One region of the Desulfosporosinus sp. Tol-M2 genome, then DNA from elsewhere that is predicted to be linked to it. Evidence: riboswitches for the same ligand, from Rfam matches in the RefSeq annotation. Region 1 holds a riboswitch; each other region holds the start of a gene.
The links. A riboswitch is a leader RNA that binds a small molecule or an ion and turns the genes downstream of it on or off. The one in region 1 is predicted to bind molybdenum cofactor.
Positions count from the first base shown of each region.

Region 2: linked by a shared signal. The riboswitch ahead of AC6I5A_RS14395 (sulfide/dihydroorotate dehydrogenase-like FAD/NAD-binding protein) and the one ahead of AC6I5A_RS09005 ([FeFe] hydrogenase, group A) in region 1 are both predicted to bind molybdenum cofactor.
Region 3: linked by a shared signal. The riboswitch ahead of moaA (GTP 3',8-cyclase MoaA) and the one ahead of AC6I5A_RS09005 ([FeFe] hydrogenase, group A) in region 1 are both predicted to bind molybdenum cofactor.
Region 4: linked by a shared signal. The riboswitch ahead of AC6I5A_RS06410 (molybdopterin-dependent oxidoreductase) and the one ahead of AC6I5A_RS09005 ([FeFe] hydrogenase, group A) in region 1 are both predicted to bind molybdenum cofactor.

Region 1 covers NZ_JCAIJG010000118.1:26,579-32,043, reverse strand. Annotated here, with positions in the region: gene AC6I5A_RS09020 (TM1266 family iron-only hydrogenase system putative regulator) at 1-24, opposite strand, end outside; gene AC6I5A_RS09015 (formate dehydrogenase subunit gamma) at 606-1,271, opposite strand; gene AC6I5A_RS09010 (iron hydrogenase small subunit) at 1,316-1,684, opposite strand; gene AC6I5A_RS09005 ([FeFe] hydrogenase, group A) at 1,709-2,872, opposite strand; molybdenum cofactor riboswitch at 3,088-3,219, opposite strand; molybdenum cofactor riboswitch at 3,291-3,422, opposite strand; gene AC6I5A_RS09000 (NADH-dependent [FeFe] hydrogenase, group A6) at 3,754-5,465, opposite strand, start outside.
Region 2 covers NZ_JCAIJG010000201.1:22,756-28,220, reverse strand. Annotated here, with positions in the region: gene gltA (NADPH-dependent glutamate synthase) at 1-810, opposite strand, end outside; gene AC6I5A_RS14395 (sulfide/dihydroorotate dehydrogenase-like FAD/NAD-binding protein) at 810-1,652, opposite strand; molybdenum cofactor riboswitch at 1,750-1,867, opposite strand; gene nusB (transcription antitermination factor NusB) at 1,986-2,423, opposite strand; gene AC6I5A_RS14385 (DUF2273 domain-containing protein) at 2,435-2,683, opposite strand; gene amaP (alkaline shock response membrane anchor protein AmaP) at 2,680-3,195, opposite strand; gene AC6I5A_RS14375 (Asp23/Gls24 family envelope stress response protein) at 3,249-3,650, opposite strand; gene AC6I5A_RS14370 (SpoIIIAH-like family protein) at 4,075-4,650, opposite strand; gene AC6I5A_RS14365 (SpoIIIAG-related protein) at 4,654-5,223, opposite strand; gene spoIIIAF (stage III sporulation protein AF) at 5,258-5,465, opposite strand, start outside.
Region 3 covers NZ_JCAIJG010000157.1:891-6,355, reverse strand. Annotated here, with positions in the region: gene mobA (molybdenum cofactor guanylyltransferase) at 462-1,049, shown strand; molybdenum cofactor riboswitch at 1,145-1,275, shown strand; gene moaA (GTP 3',8-cyclase MoaA) at 1,366-2,337, shown strand; gene moaC (cyclic pyranopterin monophosphate synthase MoaC) at 2,341-2,832, shown strand; gene AC6I5A_RS12080 (MOSC domain-containing protein) at 2,959-3,393, shown strand; gene AC6I5A_RS12075 (MogA/MoaB family molybdenum cofactor biosynthesis protein) at 3,393-3,890, shown strand; gene AC6I5A_RS12070 (NYN domain-containing protein) at 4,191-5,012, shown strand; gene groES (co-chaperone GroES) at 5,290-5,465, shown strand, end outside.
Region 4 covers NZ_JCAIJG010000086.1:1,914-7,378, forward strand. Annotated here, with positions in the region: gene AC6I5A_RS06395 (double-cubane-cluster-containing anaerobic reductase) at 1-877, shown strand, start outside; gene AC6I5A_RS06400 (putative Se/S carrier protein) at 910-1,170, shown strand; gene AC6I5A_RS06405 (aminotransferase class V-fold PLP-dependent enzyme) at 1,253-2,404, shown strand; molybdenum cofactor riboswitch at 3,434-3,572, shown strand; partial or broken gene AC6I5A_RS06410 (molybdopterin-dependent oxidoreductase) at 3,899-5,465, shown strand, end outside.

The sequences.
Region 1 (5,465 bases):
AACTCCCAAACGCTTTTCTGTCATACTTATACCCATTCCTTTCTTGAGGCATCAAACGTTCTGACTCATAGACCCCCTTTTCATCCAGTGTGAGACTCCCTCTTAACATGTGAGGATGACGCACTTTATCATCTTGAGGAATTTACTGAAAAGTGAGACAAAAAATATTTTCAAATCACAAAATCTAACGTTACAGGTGTGAGTTGTCCCTCGTACTTTGCTACGCTGGGGGAAAACAGAGAATGTCTCAAGCGAAGGCTTAGCCAAAATAAAACGCTTACCCTGAAATATTAGAGTAAGCGGTCAAACATATCATGATTTTTAATATGATGACCCCTTTAACTCAGCAATAACCTTGTTCTCAGGGTAAAACTTATAAGTTAGAGCGCCTGCAGAGCAGCCGCATGGACCTTTCTGCAAACTCTGACCCGGATTACAGGAACCTCCTGGTAATCCATTTACATATCCCCTCTTCTTTTTATAAGATTCTTCGTTCGTATCCGTGTTTAGACGACTGCCCTTTGCACCTTATTTTATACTAAAGTATAGCATAATATTATGCAAATGTGAATCTTCTCTCAATTCAGCACATCTCCATTACGACCTTAAGCTTCTTTCCTCAGCTCGGAAAACCACTTGCTGTTATGCTCGGCACTTGATGCCGCATCCACATAACCATCAATCATCATAGATGCGAATTCACCGCGGGATTTCGAATTAATTGCCGCCAAATAGAAGTGCCCTGCTATCATTATAATTAAAACCATCCCTGTCCAAAAATGAATCGCATAGCAAGTATTTAAAAAAGCAGCCGATACAGTATGACGTCCCAGCCACATTTCAAAACCAGTAAAAATCATCAAAAAACAGCCTATAATAACTAACCAGCCGAGAACTTTTTGCCCGGCATTGTATTTATCTTGTGGCGGTCTTACTTTCATTTTAATGAAGGGCACATAACCACCCAGGACTTTAAACCAGGCCATATCGTTCCTGGTAAAAGTTGTAATGGTGTCAATAAAACGCGCGAACCGATCAAAATTTAAAAGAATGTAGAGAGTAGGTCCTAACGTGAAAATTACGCCGGTCCAAACATGGACAAGTGATGCGTTCGCACCACCTCCAAATAGGTTGTTAATGCCGTTGCCGGACCAGTGGAAGCCTATTCCAGTAAATCCCAGGAGGATAAAAGTAATTAAGTGTATCCAATGCATCGTCCGGGTCTGCGTACCATGCTTTAAGGCTTTGCCTTTGACAATTTCCTTACTCATTTATAGCCTCTCCTTTCCAACATTTCATATCTTCTTATCTCTTTTTATGATACAGCTTTTACATCTTCTTTTGGATGATTCAGCTCCTCAATTAATGCGGGAATATCCTTGCCGTAGCGCGTATGCAGCAAATGATGAGACTTGCTGCTCAGCGGTTTTACTTCTCCCGGTGATAAGAATTCCTTGTATAATTGCTGAACTTCAGGATTCAGGTGCGACTTACGAATGGTCATCTTTTCATCCAAGGAATATAACCCGGCTGATCTTTGGGCAATATAATCAGTACTGGTTTTGGCGCTGCTGAACCCCAGTTTCATAAACAGACCGGAAAAGGCTGCAACCACTGCCAACGCGACTGTTCCTTTTAGAAACTGCCGCCTGTTTATGCCTTCTTTTTCATGAAATAATGTCATCGTTATTTCTCCTTTTTATTTTTATTAGGCATCCCGCCGGATCGGTTGCCCACCACCGTTAATACACCCACCCGGGCAATTCATAACTTCGATAAAATGATAGTCGAGTTTTCCTGCCAATACATCTTCAATTACCTGGCCTACATGTTTAGTTCCGGTTATTATGGCAACTTTCACCGGGAAAACTGTATTCCCCAAAGCTTTGATTGGCACCGGAACTGTAGCTTCTCGAACCGGAGCCAGTCCGCGTACAGCTTTTAATTCAATTTTATCCAAAGTTTGCCCACTCAATAACTCATAAGCGGTACGCAGCGCCGCTTCCATCACACCTCCGGTCACACCAAAAATCGTAGCCGCACCGGTGGATTGACCGATAAAAGAATCTGCTTGTTCATCTACCAGGATATTAAAATCTATCCCTACGTCCTTAATCATCTGGGCCAGTTCGCGAGTCGTTATTACCGCATCCACATCCTGGTGGCCGCTGCTGATCATTTCCGGCCGGTTGCACTCATATTTTTTAGCCGTACAAGGCATGACAGAAACAGAATAAACGTCGGCAGGATCGATGTTCAGTTTTTGGGGTAAATATGTCTTGGCTAATGCTCCAAACATCTGCTGGGGAGATTTGGCCGTTGACAAATGAGGAAGGATTTTAGGATAATTATCCTCTGCATATTTAATCCAGGCTGGACAACAACTCGTAAATTGGGGTAAGGGACCGCTTTCTTCGTAACCGGGTTGTCCTACTGCTTTAAATACCCGATTAATTAACTCAGTGCCTTCTTCCATAATTGTTAAGTCCGCAGTAAATTCCGTGTCGTAGACTTTATCAAAACCTAATTTTCTTAAAGAAGCAAACATTTTACCTTTGGCATTATACCCCGGCTCCTTGCCAAATTCTTCACCTAAAGCTACCCTGACTGCCGGCGCAGTTTGAACTACTACAAATTTTTTCGGATCAGTTAAAGCTGCCTTTATTTCTGCGATCATACTCTGGTCTTTGATTATTCCGGATGGGCAGTTAATCAGGCACTGCCCGCAATTGATGCATTTTTTTTGATCAATATGATGTTGTTCGCCAAGTTTTCCGGTTATGGCACCCGTAGGACATATTGGAGTACAGTGATCACAGGACTTGCATAGGGCAGTAACACTTATAATACCTTCAGCTGCTACAGAATTCACTATTCACCCTCCTAAAAACATAATTTAGAAAGCATTCTCTTGGTAATTTGAAAAAAGCGATTAAATCTTATTATAACCACACTTATATTTATGTATAAGTGTATCCTTATACACCAAGTACCTTCACCAATTTATTCACATACATTACCTGCATCAATCAGCTCATAATAGAAAAGACTCCACCTTCAGAAAGTGAAGCCATGCCAAAAAAAGCCTAACTGGCCTGGTCACCTCCTTTTCAATAGTGAAGGCATACCCGTTTCCAGGTACACCCCGAGGGCTTTAAGCCCTGGCCGGTTACCATAGATTACTCATTAGGTTGATCCGGCTCGGAGATAGGATTAATTAAGTTTTGTGAATCATAAATATAAATAGAAAAGACTCCACCTACAGAAAGTGAAGCCACGCCAAAAAAGCCTAACTGGCCTGGTCACCTCCTTTTCAATAGTGAAGGCATACCCGTTTCCAGGTACACCCCGAGGGCTTTAAGCCCTGGCCGGTTACCATAGATTACTCATTAGGTTGATCCGGCTCGGAGATAGGATTAATTAAGTTTTTGTGTGCGATAAACGTGCCATAAACATAGGTAATCCTTAGTAAACATGCATAAACAACCTATAACTGATTATAGCTTTATTGAGATTAACTTGCAAGAACATTATGACTCACAGTCAAAGAAAAACTGATTTATACGAATTGCCTTTCGTAGATTAACTGAAAAAACGCTTACCCTGAAATAATAGAGTAAGCGGTCAAAATATCATGATTTTTAAGATGATGACCCCTTTAACTCAGCAATAACCTTGTTATCAGGGTAAAATTTATAAGTTAGAGTGCTTGCAGAGCAGCCGCATGGACCTTTCTGCAAACCCAAACATCAGTTACAGGAACTTTTTGTTCTTAGCGTGGTAGTGCGTATGCAATAACTCATGAGATTTGTGTCCCAGGGGTTCAATCAGGAAGTCTTCATAAAGCTTGGCTACTTCCGTATTCAAATGTGACTTCCGAACCTCCATTGCTTCGTCTTCGACATAGATAGCATCAATCCGCTGGACACGTTTGGCATTGGCTTTGGTTATCGGTTGTCCGCCGCCGCCGATGCAGCCACCCGGGCAGGCCATGATTTCAATGAAGTGATAAGGGGATTCGCCGCGTCGAACCTGATCCATGAGTTTTCTGGCATTGCCAAGGCCATGCGCAATAGCTACTTTTACCACTGTCCCTTTGAGATCAACCGCAGCTTCCTTAATTCCTTCAAAACCACGGGTTACGGTAAAGTTAACGTCCGGAAGAGTTTCTCCCATCACTACTTCGTAAACTGTGCGCAGGGCAGCTTCCATAACCCCGCCGGTGGCTCCAAATATAACGGCAGCGCCGGTATATTCGCCCATCCAGGGGGAGAAGGGAGCGGGCGCCAGCTTCGTAAAGTCAATACCGCTCATCCGGAACAGGCGGCCAACTTCCCGCGTGGTCAGCACGATATCAACATCCCGGAATCCACTGCTGTTCATTTCTGGGCGGGACGCCTCAAACTTCTTGGCTACACAGGGCATAATGGATACCGAGAAGATCTTCTGCGCGGGAATTCCCATTTTGTCCGCCCAGTAGGTCTTAGCCAGGGAACCGAACATCTGCTGGGGTGATTTACAGGTAGACAGGTTGTCCAGCAGGTCGGGATAATAAGTTTCACAGAAATTAATCCAGCCGGGGCTGCAGGAGGTAAACATGGGGAGGGTTCCGCTATTTTTCAGACGGCTAAGAAGTTCGTTACCTTCTTCCAGGATTGTCAGGTCAGCGGTGAAGTTGGTATGCAGCACATGGTCGAACCCAATCTGCTTCAGACCGGCCACAAAGACTTCCATGGGCAGATCGCCGGTATTCATTCCAATTTCTTCACCTAACGCCAAGCGCACGGCCGGGGCAATCTGGGTAACAACGACAGTATCAGGATCGGCTATAGCCGCCAGCAATTTGTCGATCTCTTCGACTTCACCGATAGCTCCTACCGGACAGGCATGGATGCACTGACCGCACATGATACAAGGGCTGTCGAGCAAATCTTTGCCCAGAGTGGGAACTACTATGGCATCATTGCCGCGATTCTCGATCCCCAGGGCATTAACGGTCTGGATAACGGAACAGGCTTCAATACAACGACGGCAGAGTACGCATTTGTCAGGATCCCGGAACAGGGAAGGGGTAGAAAAGTCTTTACCGAGTCCTCTGACCTTCAACTCAAACGGGTTATCCCGGATGCAGTATTCGGCTGCCAGGCTTTGTAATTCACAATTTTCATTGCGGATACAATTTAAGCAATCCTGGGGATGATTAGCCAGAATCAGCTCCAAAATTGTTTTCCGGGCTTCGATAACTTTGGGAGTTTTGGTCTTGATTACCATTCCTTCCATGACTGGCTGTGAACAGGCTGCTTGGAGAAGATTGCTGCCTTCGACTTCACATACGCATACCCTGCAATTAGCCTTTACGGACTGGTCAGGGTGATAGCACAGTGTAGGAACACTTACACCGGCCTCTTTAGCTGCCTGCAGGATGGTTGAGCCATCAGGAACGGAAACTTTGATTCCGTCAACAG
Region 2 (5,465 bases), on a different contig from region 1:
ATTAGTCCGGGTTAAAAATTCGTTCGCGGAATATACCCCATTAAGGTTTTCTCCAGGGATATCCATAAAGTAGGGCAGTCCGGCACCTGTACCGATAAACACGGCCTCGTATCCGTTACCCAGCAGTTCATCCACGGAAGTAATTTTGCCGACCACTTGATTCGTGAGAATTTCAACCCCCATTTGTTTCAGGTTGGCTATCTCCGTCTGCACAATTTCCTTCGGCAAACGGAACTGCGGAATCCCGTACATCAAAACGCCCCCGGCAACGTGCAGCGCTTCAAATATCGTCACTCCATGCCCAGCTTTTGCCAAATCACCGGCACACGCCAATCCGGAAGGTCCTCCCCCGATAATAGCGACACGTTTACCGGTCGGTACCGGTTTCTCAAACGTAGATTCGCCAAATTTCATATCATAGTCGGCTACAAAACGCTCTAACCTGCCGATAGCCACGGGCTCCCCTTTTTTTCCCAGAATACATTTTATTTCGCATTGATTTTCCTGGGGACAAACCCGACCACAAACGGCGGGCAAGGAATTCTTAATTTTCAGGACCTTGCCGGCTTCCAGAAAATCCTCTTCCGTAATCTTTTCAATAAACTCCGGAATGAGAACTCCGACAGGACATCCCGTAATGCATAAAGGTTTCTTACAGCGTAAACAGCGCTTTGCTTCTTCCACAGCCGTTTCCTGTGTATAGCCCAGGGCTACTTCATCGAAGTTATGCGCCCTGACCTGAGGCTCTTGACAGGGCATTTCATGACGAGGGATGATCACTTTCCTGGTCTTCTCAACATTCTCCGCCATTAGTGATGCCCTCCTTCGCGGTCACATTCCAGCCGAGCCTTAGCCCGATTCTCTTCGTCCCTATAAAAGGTTAAACGTTGCATAGCTAAATCAAAATCCACTAGATGTCCATCGAATTCCGGTCCATCCACACAGGCAAATTTGGTTTCATTGCCTACACTAACCCGACAAGCACCACACATTCCAGTCCCGTCAACCATAATTGGATTCATGCTGACAATCGTTTTGATGCCCTTTGGCCGGGTATAATTCACAACTGCTCGCATCATGACCATGGGGCCAATTGCCCAAATCACCTTAACCTGATGTCCTTGGTCTAAAACCTGAGCCAGCCCGTCTGTCACAAACCCTTTAACACCCCTACTGCCATCGTCCGTGGCAATCACAACTTCGTTACTCACGGCACGCATTTCTTCTTCTAAAATCAAAAGATCCGCACTCCGTGAACCTAAGACGGAAATCACATAATTCCCGGCAGCTTTTAAAGCCCGGGCAATCGGATAAATGGGGGCATTTCCCAGACCTCCTCCGACGCACACAACCGTACCATAATTTTCAATTTCGGATGCAACACCTAACGGACCCACGAAATCCTGAAACTTATCCCCCTCATTCATGTGCGTAATGAGGGCTGAAGAATATCCCACATCTTGCACAACAAGCGTGATGGTCCCTTTTTCTCGATCAAAGTCCATGACTGTAAGCGGAATGCGTTCACCCAACTCATCTACCCGCACAATAACAAATTGTCCAGGCTCAACTTTGGCCGCCACAGCCGGTGCGTCAACTTCCAGCAAGACAATTGTCGGTGCCAGTAGTCTTTTTTTAACTACGTCATACATTTAACTTCTCCCCTATATCTTGATAATTTTGACTCAACAAGGGAAAACCTAAGCTCTCTTTTTAAGATAACCTTAGGTCGCAAAAAAACATAACAAAAAGTCATCTCATATTTCTCCTTCTCAACACGGAAGGCCCTATCATTTCTAATAGAACCCATTGGCCGATTATCATATGCAATGCACCCAGACAAGTCAGCTTGGAGAAAATATAACACTTGTTTTATTATAGATTACATTTTTCGTAATAGCAATAAAATCTTGTCGCATTTAATCCCTTGGGATCAGAAATTGTAACTGAAGATTATCTGTGAATTAATAAAAGAGCCCATACAATTACTTGCCTATAGGCTCTTTTCGTTCTAGTTTCGAAATCCTAGCGACTATACCGTCAAGAATTCCGTTTACGAACTTTGCCGATTCCTCGCCCCCAAAGCGCTTTGCTAATTCGATCGCTTCATTTAGACTGACTCGTCCTGGAATGTCCGGACAGAAAAGAACCTCATACGTTGCTAAACGCATCACATTCCGATCCACGTTCGCCATACGGCTAATGGTCCAATCCTGAGCAAATGAAGTAATCATATTATCTATTTCAACCAGATGTGCTATCGTTCCGTCGACTAATTCCTGAGCAAACTTTCTACTGGCCTCGGGGACTACAAATTCCGTTGCCCAATGTTGAACTTCCTCGGATGTAATCAGCGGTTCTTTCGTCAGGTCCCTTTGAAAAAGCACTTGCAGGGCTGTTTCACGGGCTAATCTTCGACTCAAGGAAATTCCTCCTAGTACTTTTTCAAGTTTTTTTCTAACCAAGTTGTAATAAATTTATAATCATCCTGGCGTTTTCCTAACACAAATCCCAGAATAGCAAACAAGGCCAAGACCAGTGTGCGCCAAAAGCCAAGAGTCACCATTAGCAAACCCAGAACTAAACCTATTGACGTTCCGATGAATTTGCCCGGATGATTGTCAATGACCCATACTAAAAACCTGGAGATTTTCTCTCCAATTTTCGACCAGAACTCACTCATCGGACGCGTGTCAAATGGGCCTTATCCAAACTTAGCACCAGCACTTTCACCTCTGTTACCATAATTCCTGTATAAAGTTCGACATCCGCCTTGACCTTTGCTTGAAGTTCTTCGGACGTTATTGGAATTCGTTCGCCCTGCTCAAATTGGCAAGAGACCATTATCTGAAGACCAGTTTCCCGTTCTCTAAGGTTCGATTTAACATGCAACACACCCGGCAGCGCCATTGCACTTCGCGCAATAATCTCCTGCAGGGCATCCTGAGAAATTCGGACATTTCCCCCTTTGGAAGACGTTTGAAACGTACGAACCGAACTTCTGCGCGGACGCACAAACAAAAGTAATCCCAGTAAGAGCAAAACAGCAGCCACAATAATACTTTCCCATGGGTTTGATTTTAACCACTCCAGCCCTTGAGCAAGTATAACATAAGGAAGCTCCCACCCTGTGGCCATGGCTAATATCCAAAGAGCACCCAGGATTAGGGTGAGTCCTAAAGCATAGGCCAACATTTGTCGTCCCCTCTTTCAGAAACCCCCCCTGGCATATCCAGGGGGGGACCACTCTACTTCAGAAGAAATTCTTCTTCTTTGATTTTGGTTTCCGGTATCGATTTGAAGTTTACCCCTTGCACATGAACATTTGCTTCTACGACCATGAGCCCAGTCATTCTTTCAATGGCTTCCTTCACCGCTTCCTGCACGTATAAAGCGACCTCAGGAATTGATACGCCATACTCCACCACAATAAAAAGATCTACGGCAACCTCATGTTCGCCAACTTCAACCTTGACCCCTTTAGACAGGTTTTTATTTCTCCCTAACATGTGCGCAAGATCTCCAACCAGACCCCCGCTCATGCTAACTACTCCCCCGACTTCAGAAGCTGCTAATCCGGCAATAACTTCAACTACTTCATCAGCAATCCGAATAGAACCGAGGGAATTTTCCGTTCCCAAGCTTTCCATATCTCTTCACCTCCATATCGATGTTCGAGGCCCGATGTTCGAGGCTCGATGTTTAGGGTTCAAATATTGAACATTTTACCCTTGGAAAACCTAACTTAACCAAGATTGAGTTAAAACTCCACCTAAAGTTTCCTTTATCCAATGTTGTCGCTATTATAACAAATAAAGACTAATCTGGCAAAGGCAATCTGCGAACACGAGCACACCCCCTTCAAAAACTCTTCATATTCCATAGAAGCAAATCTCCTCTCATGTGTGACATCTTATTATAGAAACGGGGAGAGCGTAAAGCTTCTCCCCAACCTAAAATACTTACGGTCATTGTACTGTGTAATGCCCCCAATAAATTGATGATCTGGCAAAAGATCCTATTGATGCTGATGTGTATGTGGAAAGTTTTCAGTCTCGACGATGTCTGTCCGATTTATTTTCTAGCTGCTATCGTAATCTTATCCAATCGGACTTTTGTTACTTGGACGACAATGTCTTGAATGATACTCACTTCATTCGGCGTTAAGCTAGGAGCATAAATAATTACGGTAACGTTTTCCGAAAAGACATCCGCCACAACATCTTGAAACCCTTTTATTTTGAGAAGATTCTCGATTTCTCCTTCTTGAAGAATTTTCGTACTGAGTGCAAGCCATTTTTCTTGCGCTTGCCCTTTATTCTTGTCTACCGTGGAGTTCAGCAACTCCGAGAGCATAGCTTTTGTTTCCTGGCGAAACTGTTCTCGTTTCAAGCGATAATTCACAAAATAATTTTCCCCGGCATCGTTTTGCTTGACTGTTTCCACTTCAAATTGAATCGAACTGTCCTCCACGGAGGCATTGACAGGTAAACTTGATTGAACTGAAAAGTAGGCGGGTGGTTGGGCCTTCATCATCCCAATCCCAAGTGCCGCAAGGATCACCACCAAACTCACGAGTCCTCCCAACCACATCTTATTCATGTGTCCGATAAACAGGATGACCGGTCGCTTTACTCGATTATTAAACATACGTTATGAACCTCCCATCGACACAACGGTAATTTTAGACCCTGGTATATTCAGGAGCGTTTGTACTGCCGTATGAATCCCCTCTCTCACCTTGGCGTCCCTGGCACCCTCCGCAATAATTAAAACTCCGGCCACCTCCGGACGATCTTCCATTACCATAACCGGTTGGGATGAACCACTGGGCATGACTATTTGATTATTTTGCGTTACTTCCGTCGTTTCCCGAATTCCTCCTGTTTTGTCTGTTTCCTTTGAAGTTCGTTTAGTAACATTCTCATTACGCGCATACTCAGTTTTTAGTCCAGTTGAAAAGCTTACCGAGACCAGCACCTTACCTGCTCCTTCCATCTGCAATAAATTGGCTTGCAGTTTGCTCTCTAATTCTTTTTCCAAAACACCTATTTTTGTCACGGAGGTCGCCAACGAAGTTGTCTCAGCAGATTTAGACAGTGTTTCCTGAGCAGGCGTTACAGACTCTTTCCCGATATAAATGAGTGACATCCCCAGCGCAATGAGTACAACAAAACCAATGAACATTTTGTTTGATGATGAAATATCTTTAATTATCTTCATCTTCAGAATCTCCTTCTAAACTTATTTTTTCTTCCTAACCTTCTTGAACGATAATCTTTTCCTGGGAAATGCTCATTAGCTCGGCAATCCTTTCACGTACCCTATCGGCTCTGGGGGACTGGTTTTCCGTAGGGGGGGGTGATTGTCCGATCGTAACGGATTGGACTGGAGATATTTCTCCTTTTGCAGAAGTGAGTGTAACTTCAATCAGCGCTATCTTCGGCTGCTCCGTTAAGCCGCCC
Region 3 (5,465 bases), on a different contig from region 1:
TGTCCAGTATATAACTAAAAGGGTAGAAGTGTAAATATTGAATGTTTTATAAAATATTTGGATTTTTCTCTTGGGGAAATTGGCTTGCTATGTTGTCAGAATTTCCCAAAGTGACAGGGAAAGTCTGATGTGGTACATTTAAGGCAGAATAGTTGGTCGTAAATAAAAATCAAACAGGATTAGGGTGGAGAGTTATAAAACATCAAGATGTGATTAGCTACACTGCACCCCTTTGACAGTACTGTGCACTCGCCATGCAGTTCCTTCGGGTAAAGGAATTTTATTACTGAGAAATATTCTAGTTCCTAATACTTATAAAGAAAAGAGAACGGATACCGATGCGAACGGGGTACCCGTAACCGTTGGGGGGAACGGGTTTAACCCGTTTTTGTCTGTTGAATACGAGGGGGTCTTCAAAAATTACTAATTCACTGCAGAACTCCGGGAAACAACTTCCAAAGTTGAAGGCGACGGGTATTTTGCTAGCAGGCGGAAAAAGCTCGCGAATGAAAAAAGATAAGGCCTTCCTGGAACTGGAAGGAAGACCCTTAGTGGAGCAGAGTCTAGCTGTTTTGCAAACCGTGTTTACAGAAGTTTTAATTAGCAGCAACAAGCCTGAACTGTATGTAGGCTACGAAGTACAGGTTATTCTAGATGAGATTCCTGGTCGAGGTCCTTTAGAAGGACTTTATCAGGGTTTAAAAGCGGCTACTTATGATGAGGTTTTTTTTGTAGCCTGTGATATGCCGTTTCTAAGTGTTGAGCTTATCCGGTTTTTGGCGACGTGGATTTCGGAGTATGATGTTGTTGTTCCGCAGCTTCAAGATGGCTTCCATCCGTTACATGCCTTTTACCATCGACGTTGTATTCCCATAATCCAAAATAATCTCGAGGCGGGTCACTTCAAGATTATTGATTTTTACCCAACTTGTTCTGTACGGTATGTGAAAGAAAAAGAACTTCAAGCCTTCTCTGATTTGAGCAAAGTCTTTTATAACGTCAACACACCAGACGAATGGTCGGCGATCATTAAGGTTAATCCGAATTGACAAAATGTATTAGGTAGTGAGAAAAAAGAATAATGCAATATATCGCGAATTACCTCTATATAAAGAAAAAGGAATTTAACTGAAAAAAATTAAATATTTTGTCATTGCTCCAAAGCTGGTTTACCTAAAGCAGAAGCTATGGTGACCAGACAAGTGCTTAAAGGCACTCGGGTATTATGGGAAACTGTAATATCTCCTGCTGGAAAGGAGTCTGTCGACAGGTGGATTGAATCCTCCGGTTGTTTACAGACCGCGGGTTTTTTTATTTCAACTGGTTAAGTTTTTTACCAAATTTAATCTTGAAAAGAGGATTTTTATGCTGGATCAATTTCAAAGAAAAATCGAATATCTGAGAATATCAGTGACAGATCGCTGTAATCTACGCTGTATATACTGTATGCCAGTTGAAGGAGTGCAGTGGATGCCGCATGATTCTATTCTTTCCTTTGAAGAAATTCTTCGACTAATGAGGATCAGTACGCAATTAGGGTTTCGTCGCTTTCGTATCACAGGGGGAGAACCCTTAGTACGTAAAGGAATTTTGGACTTTCTGCGGGAGGGCGCCATAATTCCAGGGGTCGAGGACTTCATGATAACTACCAATGGATTGTTACTCCCGAAAATGGCCTTCGATTTAAAAGCAGCAGGCGTTCAGCGAGTGAACATCAGCTTGGATACTATGGACTCAGAGCGTTTTCGAGCTATCACTCGTGTGGGAGAGGTTTCCAGTGTAATTCAGGGAGTCTTTCGCTCGCTTGAGGCTGGCCTAGATCCGGTAAAAATCAATGTCGTGGTCGTCCGGGGGGTTAATACGGACGAGTTGCCGAACTTTTTGAAGTTAGCAAAACAATATCCGCTCCATGTCCGTTTCATCGAACTGATGCCAATTGGCATTAGTTCTAAGCAACGGGCTGATTTTGTTCCAATTCAAGAAATGAAAGAGCTCTTAGGACTAAAAGAGAACATTCTAACTCAGGGGATCTTGGGTGGGGGACCGGCAGAGTATGTTCAACCAAGGGGTTTTAAGGGTAGCATTGGCTTTATTAGCGCCATGAGTCGTCATTTTTGCGATACATGCAATCGTGTACGCTTAACGGCGGATGGAAAATTGCGCCCTTGCTTGCATAGCAAAAATGAAGTGAGTCTGCGTGATGCCCTACGAAATGGAACCTCGGACGAAATTTTAAGGGATCTTTTTGCCCAAGCAGTTTGGCATAAACCCGCAAAGCATCATATGAATGACGAAGCATTGCAAGGTCAACGTGTCATGTCTCAGATTGGAGGGTAAAAAGTGGATTTAACCCATTTTGATGAAGAAGGGCGCGCCCGAATGGTTGATGTCAGCGATAAGGCTGAAACGGCCCGTATGGCAGTTGCTCGAGGGAGAATTACGATGAAAGCAGAGACTTTTGAGCGCATTCGCTCTGGGCTAATCGCCAAAGGCGACGTTTTGGCGGTGGCTCAAGTTGCGGGGATTATGGCGGCAAAGCAGACATCCCAGATAATTCCTATGTGTCATCCGCTCCTGATCACAGGGGCTAAGCTTAGGTTTAACTTAGTGGAACCCGGTGAGGTAAATATTGAAGCGATAGTAAAAGTCAATGGAAAAACCGGGATTGAAATGGAAGCCCTGACGGCGGTCAGTGTTGCAGCGTTAACGATCTACGATATGTGTAAAGCAATAGATAAAACAATGACAATTGGGGATATCTATCTAGTTGAAAAGCAAGGGGGAAAAAGCGGACATTATAGAAGTTCGAAGTTCGAAGTGCATGATTCGTAGTCCGAATTTTGAAAATTGCGTCAGTCCTTGGATAAGTTCTGCTAACATTTACAAAGCTATGTTTCATAAACCAAGTTTTTTTTATTCGATGACCACTGATGAGATGAAAGGGTGAGATTTTATATAATGGGTAAAATAATTGCGGTTTGTACGAGTGAAAAAAAAGGAATGCGCAAAAAGAATGTAGGCGAAGGAATTTTGAAAGTCAACTTTGGTCTGGAAGGAGATGCGCATGGTGGAGATTGGCATCGTATGGTCAGCTTGCTGGCGATGGAAAGTATCAAGAAGATGACGGATAAAGGGTTGGATGTTGGGCCAGGGGACTTTGCGGAGAATCTGACAACGGAAGGACTGGAATTATTCATCCTTCCCGTGGGAACAAAACTTAAGATAGGGGAAACCAGTATCGGAGAAGTCACTCAAATTGGTAAAGAATGCCATACGAAATGTGCAATCTTCTATCAGGCTGGGGACTGTGTCATGCCAAGAGAAGGAATTTTTATCCGGTTGTTGGAAGGCGGAGTGGTCCGAGTCGGGGACAGCATCGAGGTGATAGCTTAATGCTTCGCGTAGGAGTCATCACGGCTAGTGACAAAGGGTCGCGTGGAGAAAGGGAGGATCTCTCCGGGCCAACGCTTATTAAGCTTGTTCAAGACATTGGCGGGGAGGTTGTGGAGTATGTAGTGCTCCCGGATGAGCAAATGTTACTTGCTGAAAAAATGTGCCAATGGGCGGATGAACTTAGTCTGGATTTGATTTTAACGACCGGCGGGACAGGTTTTGCAATGCGTGATGTTACGCCTGAGGCCACCTTATCCGTCTCGGATCGTTTGGTACCCGGCATTGCAGAAGTGATGCGGATGGAAAGCTTAAAGGTGACAAGTAAGGCTATGCTAAGCAGGGCAGTAGCCGTCCTTCGTAAACAAACGCTGATTATTAATATGCCGGGTAGTCCCAAGGCGGCGCGCGAATGTTTTAACGCAATTGCCCCAGCCCTTTCTCATGGAATTCAAATCCTCAAAGGGGAAGCCGGAGAGTGTGCGACAACAGTCAAATGATAGTCACTAATGCTTTAAGAGATTGGTAGCTAATCTACCAATCTCTTTTTGTACTATCAGACCCCCATGCCGCTGCGCGGCACCACTGATGAATGAAAACAGGTTGTTTTCAGGGCAGAAAGTATAAGTTTCGGGTAAGCATAAGTGCAACTAGGCAGCCGCCTTCGCTAAGGCTAGGCGCCAGCCAAGTTTTCTTTATACTAGTCGGGACTTACCTATAATCAGTATTACCGTGCTTGTCACCTCTGTCCATGGTCTTGTGTATAATAGGGTAGACATATGGCTTGGGAGGTGAATTTCGTGAAAGCCATTGCGTTTGTCGATTACGAAAACATTTGGACGGGATTATTAGAGAGGGGTTATGACTTAACGCCGGAACAGTTGGCACGGTTTTTGCAATTTTATACAATACAAAACAATATCGACTTATTGGCCATCTATCTTTACGCCAACTTTGATCGGGAAGAGTTTTTGCGAACACAAACGATGTTTGAGAAAACGAATGTCTTTACGCGTCATGTCTTTGGGAAAAATAATTATGCCAGTACGGGACTTCGCCGTAATGCAGCAGATTTGGAATTAATGCTTGAGGCTCAGGAAATCTTGCTGACACGAGAGTCTACGTTTGACATGTTTTTGTTGCTTACGGGGGACGGTGACTTTCTTTCACTACTCAGAAAAGTCCGGGCTTGGGGGAAAGAAGTAAAAGTGATCGGGGTAGCAGGAAGTATTCATCATGCGCTACACCCTTATTGTAAGGGGGAGGATCTTTTACAGTGGTTCCTTCATGAACAGCCTGAAACAGAGTATTATCCGGAGCGGGATTTGGAACAAGGGATCCGGATCCTGGGAGATCTACAGACTCGCTTGCCCTACGTTGCATCAACTAAGGCGAGAGCTGCTTTAACGGAGCTTCTGGGACGATCTATTATGCAAGTTAAAGAGTTCATTCGGTATACGTTAAAAGAAACTATACTCCTTGAGAAGGAGCACCCCGATCCGAATCTCAAAATTGGTAAAACAAAAATATACCTTCTCAATCTAGAGAATACCTTGGTTTTGGAAGCGTTAGGATCCATGCGTGAAGAAGTTTTTCAGCGTCAAAAATTACTGGATCTTTAATTATGTATAGAAACTCGAAAAGCTGGCAATTATAGTGTTTAGAGGATGTGGAAACACGCTCGGGGGAGGGCCTAGGGTGTAATAATACCTATCGCCTGAAATAGTGAGAAATAACTCGATTGATAGAGTAAATGTAGTATTTATGCTCATATTTCGAGCCTAAAGGGGGTTGCTTTCCAGTGCCCCCTTGCATATTATTATAGATATATTGTTAGCACTCAATGGAGTCGAGTGCTAACAAATATTAAATAAAAACAATAAGGAGGGACTTTTCTTTATGAACATTAAACCTCTCGCAGACCGGGTGATTGTCAAAGCACTCCCAATGGAAGAAAAAACTAAGAGCGGAATCTATATGCCGGATACCGCAAAGGAAAAACCACAAGAAGGCGAAGTAATCGCTGTTGGTCCTGGTAAAATGGAAAAGGGTGAACGTATAGCTTTGGATGTTAA
Region 4 (5,465 bases), on a different contig from region 1:
AATCGCCGATATGTATATCGGGGAAACAACCTGTGACGGCAAGAAAAAAGCCTGGGAAATTCTCAATCAGGAAGTCCCTGTCTATGTGATGGATATTCCGCAAATGAAGCGGGAAAAAGATCTTCTGGCCTGGGAAGATGAAATCAGAGCGCTGCTTGAAATTGTAGAGAAGTTTACGGGCCATAAAGTTACCCTGGAAGCTTTAGCTGAAAAAATCAAAGTTCTTAATGAAAAACGGCAAGCCCTGGCCCGTCTTTACAACGCCCGGAAACATTCACCGGTGCCGATCAGCGGCAAAGACGCGCTATTAGTGACGCAAATAGCCTTCTATGACGACCCGGTCCGCTTTGCCGCCCAAACCAACAAACTTTGCGCTGAACTGGAGCAAAGAATAGCAGCGGGCGAGGGTGTTTTCCCAGCCGACACACCGCGCATTTTGATCACAGGCACACCGATGGCTATTCCTAATTGGAAACTGCACCATATTCTTGAAACCAGCGGCGCTGTGGTGGTAGTCGAGGAACTCTGCACCGGCACGCGTTATTTTGAAAATCTGGTTGATGAAAGCGGTAAAACTTTGGATGAACAAATCAAAGCCTTGGCCGCGCGCTACATGAAGACCAACTGTGCCTGCTTTACGCCTAATACCGGACGGATCGACGATCTCCTGCGTTTGGTGAAAGAATATAAGGTGGACGGGGTGATTGATTGCAGCCTGCAGTTCTGCGGCCTTTATTCCACGGAAGGGTATCTGGTCCAACAAGCTTTAAATAAAGCGGGCGTCCCCAATATACATTTGGAAACAGATTACAGCGAACAGGACATGGAACAGCTGCGCACCAGAGTGCAGGCTTTTCTGGAAATCTTGAAACAATAGGAACAATAGGTAACAGGTAGGTTGAATGAATCATGGCGGAAATTTATGATTACTACGTACTCTTTCCCAATCATCAGGAAGGTCTTCGCCTGCACCGGAAATTAAAAGAGGCTCAGGTAAAGTGCAGTATTTCACCGACTCCCCGTGAAGCCAGCAGTTTTTGCGGCATCTCGCTGCTGGTCAGTGAGGAAAATGTGGCGCAGGTGGAAAAGATTCTTGCGGGAAGCAACATCAAAACAGGGGGTATTGTCAGGATTCAACGCAAGACGGCGGTGTGGAACAAGACCTGTTGAATTGCTGTTTGGGCTTTGGGCAAGGGGAAGGGTTTATGTATATTGAGCAAATAGCAAGTTCCCTTGAGAATAGGAGTGTGAAATGAAAGAGCTGATCTATTTAGATAATGCAGCTACATCCTGGCCAAAACCGGAGATTGTTTATCAGATGATTGATCATTACAACCGTCGACTGGGCGGCAGTCCGTACCGGGGCAGCAGCAGTAAAACGCTGGAAGCCGGAGGGGTGCTGCTGGATACCAGGGAAGCGTTGGCCGCGCTCTTTCATTTCACGGATGTTTCGCGCCTGATTTTTACCAAGAATATCACAGAGGCGATCAACACGGTGCTCAAAGGATATCTGAAGCCGGGGGATCATATTATTATCAGTTCGATGGAGCATAACGCTGTGGTACGGCCGCTCAGTAAGTTAAAAAATTCCGGAGTGGAAATATCCATCGCGGACTGTGCTGCCGACGGCAGTCTGGACCCGTATGAGGTGGAGAAAGCCTGGCGTACGAATACCTGCATGGTTTGTCTGACCGCAGCCTCCAATGTGACAGGCACGATTATGCCTGTCCGGGAAGTAGGGCAGCTCTGCAGGAATAAGGGCGCAGTATTTATGGTGGATTCGGCCCAAAGCGCCGGGATAATCCCGCTTGATATTGGAGAACAAAATATTGATGTTCTGACCTTTACCGGGCATAAAAGCCTGTTCGGTCCGCAAGGTACGGGCGGATTCTATATTCGGCCCGGTTTGGACATTGATTCACTGCTCGAGGGAGGTACCGGCTCCTTTTCCGAGGAAATGGTACAGCCTGATTTTTCCCCGGATAAGTATGAGAGCGGCACTCCCAATACACCGGGAATTGCCGGTTTAGGAGCAGGCGTCAGTTTTATCATGAGAAAAGGTCTGGCAGCTATTCGAAATCATGAGCTGGAACTGATGGACAGGATGGTTGACGGGTTAAGGCAAATTCAGGGAGTGACAATTCATGGCCCTGTGGACAACCGACAGCGGACCGCTGTTTTGTCTCTAAATCTGGCCGGTCTGGAATGCGGCGAACTGGGTTTTCTTTTGGAGAATAATTTTGGTATTGTCACCCGTTCCGGCCTCCATTGCGCTCCTCTGGCGCATCGGACCATTGGTACTTTGCATCAGGGAACCTGCAGGATTAGTTTAAGTTATTTTTCCACCCGTGAGCAAATTGAAACTTTTCTGAATGGGATGCTGAGGCTGAGTAAAGGTGGTTAGTTACCTTAACGGGCAATCCCTTACATTATTTATTACAGCAACAGCTTTGAAGGGAGCATGTTGACAAAAGAAATCGTCAACGACTTTGTCTATAGCCCAAATGAAAGATAATTATCCGCAGGCGCGGATGTCATATAGGAATGCGGTTGATCCGGTACGCCATATTCCCTTACACAGCAGTTGTCAATCAACTTTACGGATCCGAAGTAGCACCACTACATCGTATAGATTCCTATATTCGGATAATTTCATCTGATTGTATGTCCTCAACATTCCCCAAACCCTCTTTAAGTTGTTTTTTACTCTATATTATCCCATTTTTCGTGATAAGAAGCCTCTGCTTTTAAGGCAATGGCTTCTTTGACTTTTTCAGTGGCCTCTGAAAACAAGGCTTTTAGGGATATCTGTATTTATGTAACTGTCAAAGACCCGAGTAATTGCCCCTACTCTATTTTTTCAATTTCAAAGGATTCTATAAATTTCTTCATTGGTGACCAAAATGTGCTAGTGACAAGAACACATAAAAGTGATACACTAACATTACAAAGACATTATATATAATATATACTTGTGTTGAAGTAACAGTTTATGAGGATATAATTATCCGCCAAGCATATCCTCCGGCAATATCAAAACCGAGCGGCGTTAGAAGTGCAGCTTCGTTGAAATACTGTCGGCATCAAGTCGGCGTTGAGGGAGGTGAGAAAGTGCTATCAAGTACAAGGTTTAAGCAAATTATAACCCGTTGCATGTGAGTTAACTTACATGAACCGGCGGTTCATAGAGTTTCTATTTACAGTGGCGCAAATGAAGACCTGAAGTTGATGCGGCCTTTCTTCACCGATTCTCTTTGGAGCTTTGGCGGATGAGTTCATCTATGCTTTAATGCTTCATCCGACTTGCTTGTTGGCGAATCATTGATTTGGCTGTACTACATTCCTGCCTTTATTCGTCGTTGTTGAACCCTAATTTGCCAACCCTTAGACTTTTTAGCAACAGCGTTACAACGTTGCTGAAATTTAATAATTTTTTAAAACTTAGCTCCCAAGCTACTTCACCTAAAGCTGCGGCTACGGGGAATTAGCCGACTTGGCTGTTATGCCGACACGGTAAATCCGGAAACGGGTTTATCTCCCTTATATTGGAAAGGAGTCAATGGCACTGAGAAGACAATTTGCATTGCCCGCATCATTTATGCGCCGGTAATGAGAGGTGTCTTTAATAATGGTGCCGTAAGTTGTTTCTGAGTAGGGGGAGAGAGCGCGTATTTTTGATGTAACCAATGCCCTAATTTAGCATGGCAATGAACTTTACCCTCCTAATTAAGATAGGAGTTTTTTTATTTTTTCATGTAAATAGAAAAGGAATGATTGAAGTGTAAGGAGCGTCGCTTATGTCTAGATACAAAGTTCTGATCATGCTTTGATCAAGAAGTAAATTCATGGGATTGGTCATGGCGTGTTTAAGAAAACATTTTTAGGGGAGGAAGAAGAGATGGATGTTTCTCGTCGTGGGTTCCTTAAACTCTCAGGGCTTTCCATTGCAGCCTTGGCCACTGGTCTGGGTTTTGACCCGGCCGTTGCGGAGGCCAAAGGGTATGCGTTGAAACTGGAAGGAACCAAAAAGGTCCCGAGCATCTGCCATTTTTGCGCCGGTGGCTGTGGGACGCTTTTGTATGTGAAAGAGGGTAAGTTAGTTCATTTGGAAGGTGACCCGGATCATCCGGTCAGCGAGGGAGTGCTGTGTCCCAAGGGGGCAAGCTTATCACATGTCGCCTACTCGCCGGATCGGGTGACTAAGCCGAAACGGCGTGCTCCCGGGGCGGATCATTGGGAAGACATCTCCTGGGAAGAGGCGCTGGACCGCGTCGCCAAGAAAACCAAAGAAGTCCGGGAGGCTACTTGGAAAGCCGCTGATGAGGTGGTCAATGCGAAAACCGGACTAAAGGAAATGCTGCCGGTTAACCGTGCGGACGGAATCGCCTTTCTTGGTTCTGCCGAAGTGGACAATGAAGAGTCGTACCTATTTACGAAATTCTGCCGGGTAATCGGGACCCCGCATCATGACCACCAGGCCAGGCAATGCCATGCTTCCTCCGTAACCGGGTTGGCCCCTGCCTTTGGTCGTGGGGCGATGACCAATTCATGGTCAGATATGAATAATGCCGAGGTCTTTTTAATTGCGGGAAGCAACTGCGCTGAAAATCATCCGATTGCCATGAGGTGGATTCTTCGGGCAAAAGAAAAAGGCGCTAAAGTAATCGTCGTCGATCCACGCTTTACTCTGACGGCTACCAAAGCCGACATCTTTGCCCAAATCCGTCCGGGAACGGATATTGCCTATCTGGGCGCTATTATTAATTATATTATTGAAAAGAAATTATACGATGAGAAATATGTTCTTAATTACACTAATGCTCTGTTTAAGGTCAGTAAAGATTATAAATTAGAAGATGGCCTCTTCTCCGGTTTTGACCCTACAACAAAGAAGTATGCTACCGCGAGCTGGGGTTACCAACTTGGGCCGGATAAAAAACCCCTGAAAGCGGACAGTCTGGAGGACCCGGATAGCGTATTTGCTAAGCTCAAAGCTCACTATGCCCGCTATACCCTGGAAACAGCCGAAAAAATCTCCGGGATCCCGGCCGCGAAAATTAAAGAAATCGCCGACGCCTTTTCTAAAGGGAAACCGGGCACTATTCTCTATGCGATGGGCATGACCCAGCATACCACGGGTACGCAAGGCATTCGGGCCTATGCCATCATTCAATTGTTGTTGGGTAATAGTGGCAAAGCCGGCGGCGGGATCAATGCCCTGCGCGGCGAACCGAATGTTCAGGGTTCGACCGATATGGCCAACCTTTATCACATCCTACCGGGCTATTTGCCGTATCCTAATCATACGGATAAGACTATACGTGATTATCTGGTGCGCAATGGGTCGTTTTATGAAAAACATCTGGTAGCCCTGCTAAAAGCCTGGTTTGGCGAAAACGCTACCCAGGAAAATGACTACGGGTGTAGCTACTTCCCGAAGAACCGTCCCGCAATGAATGCGACGA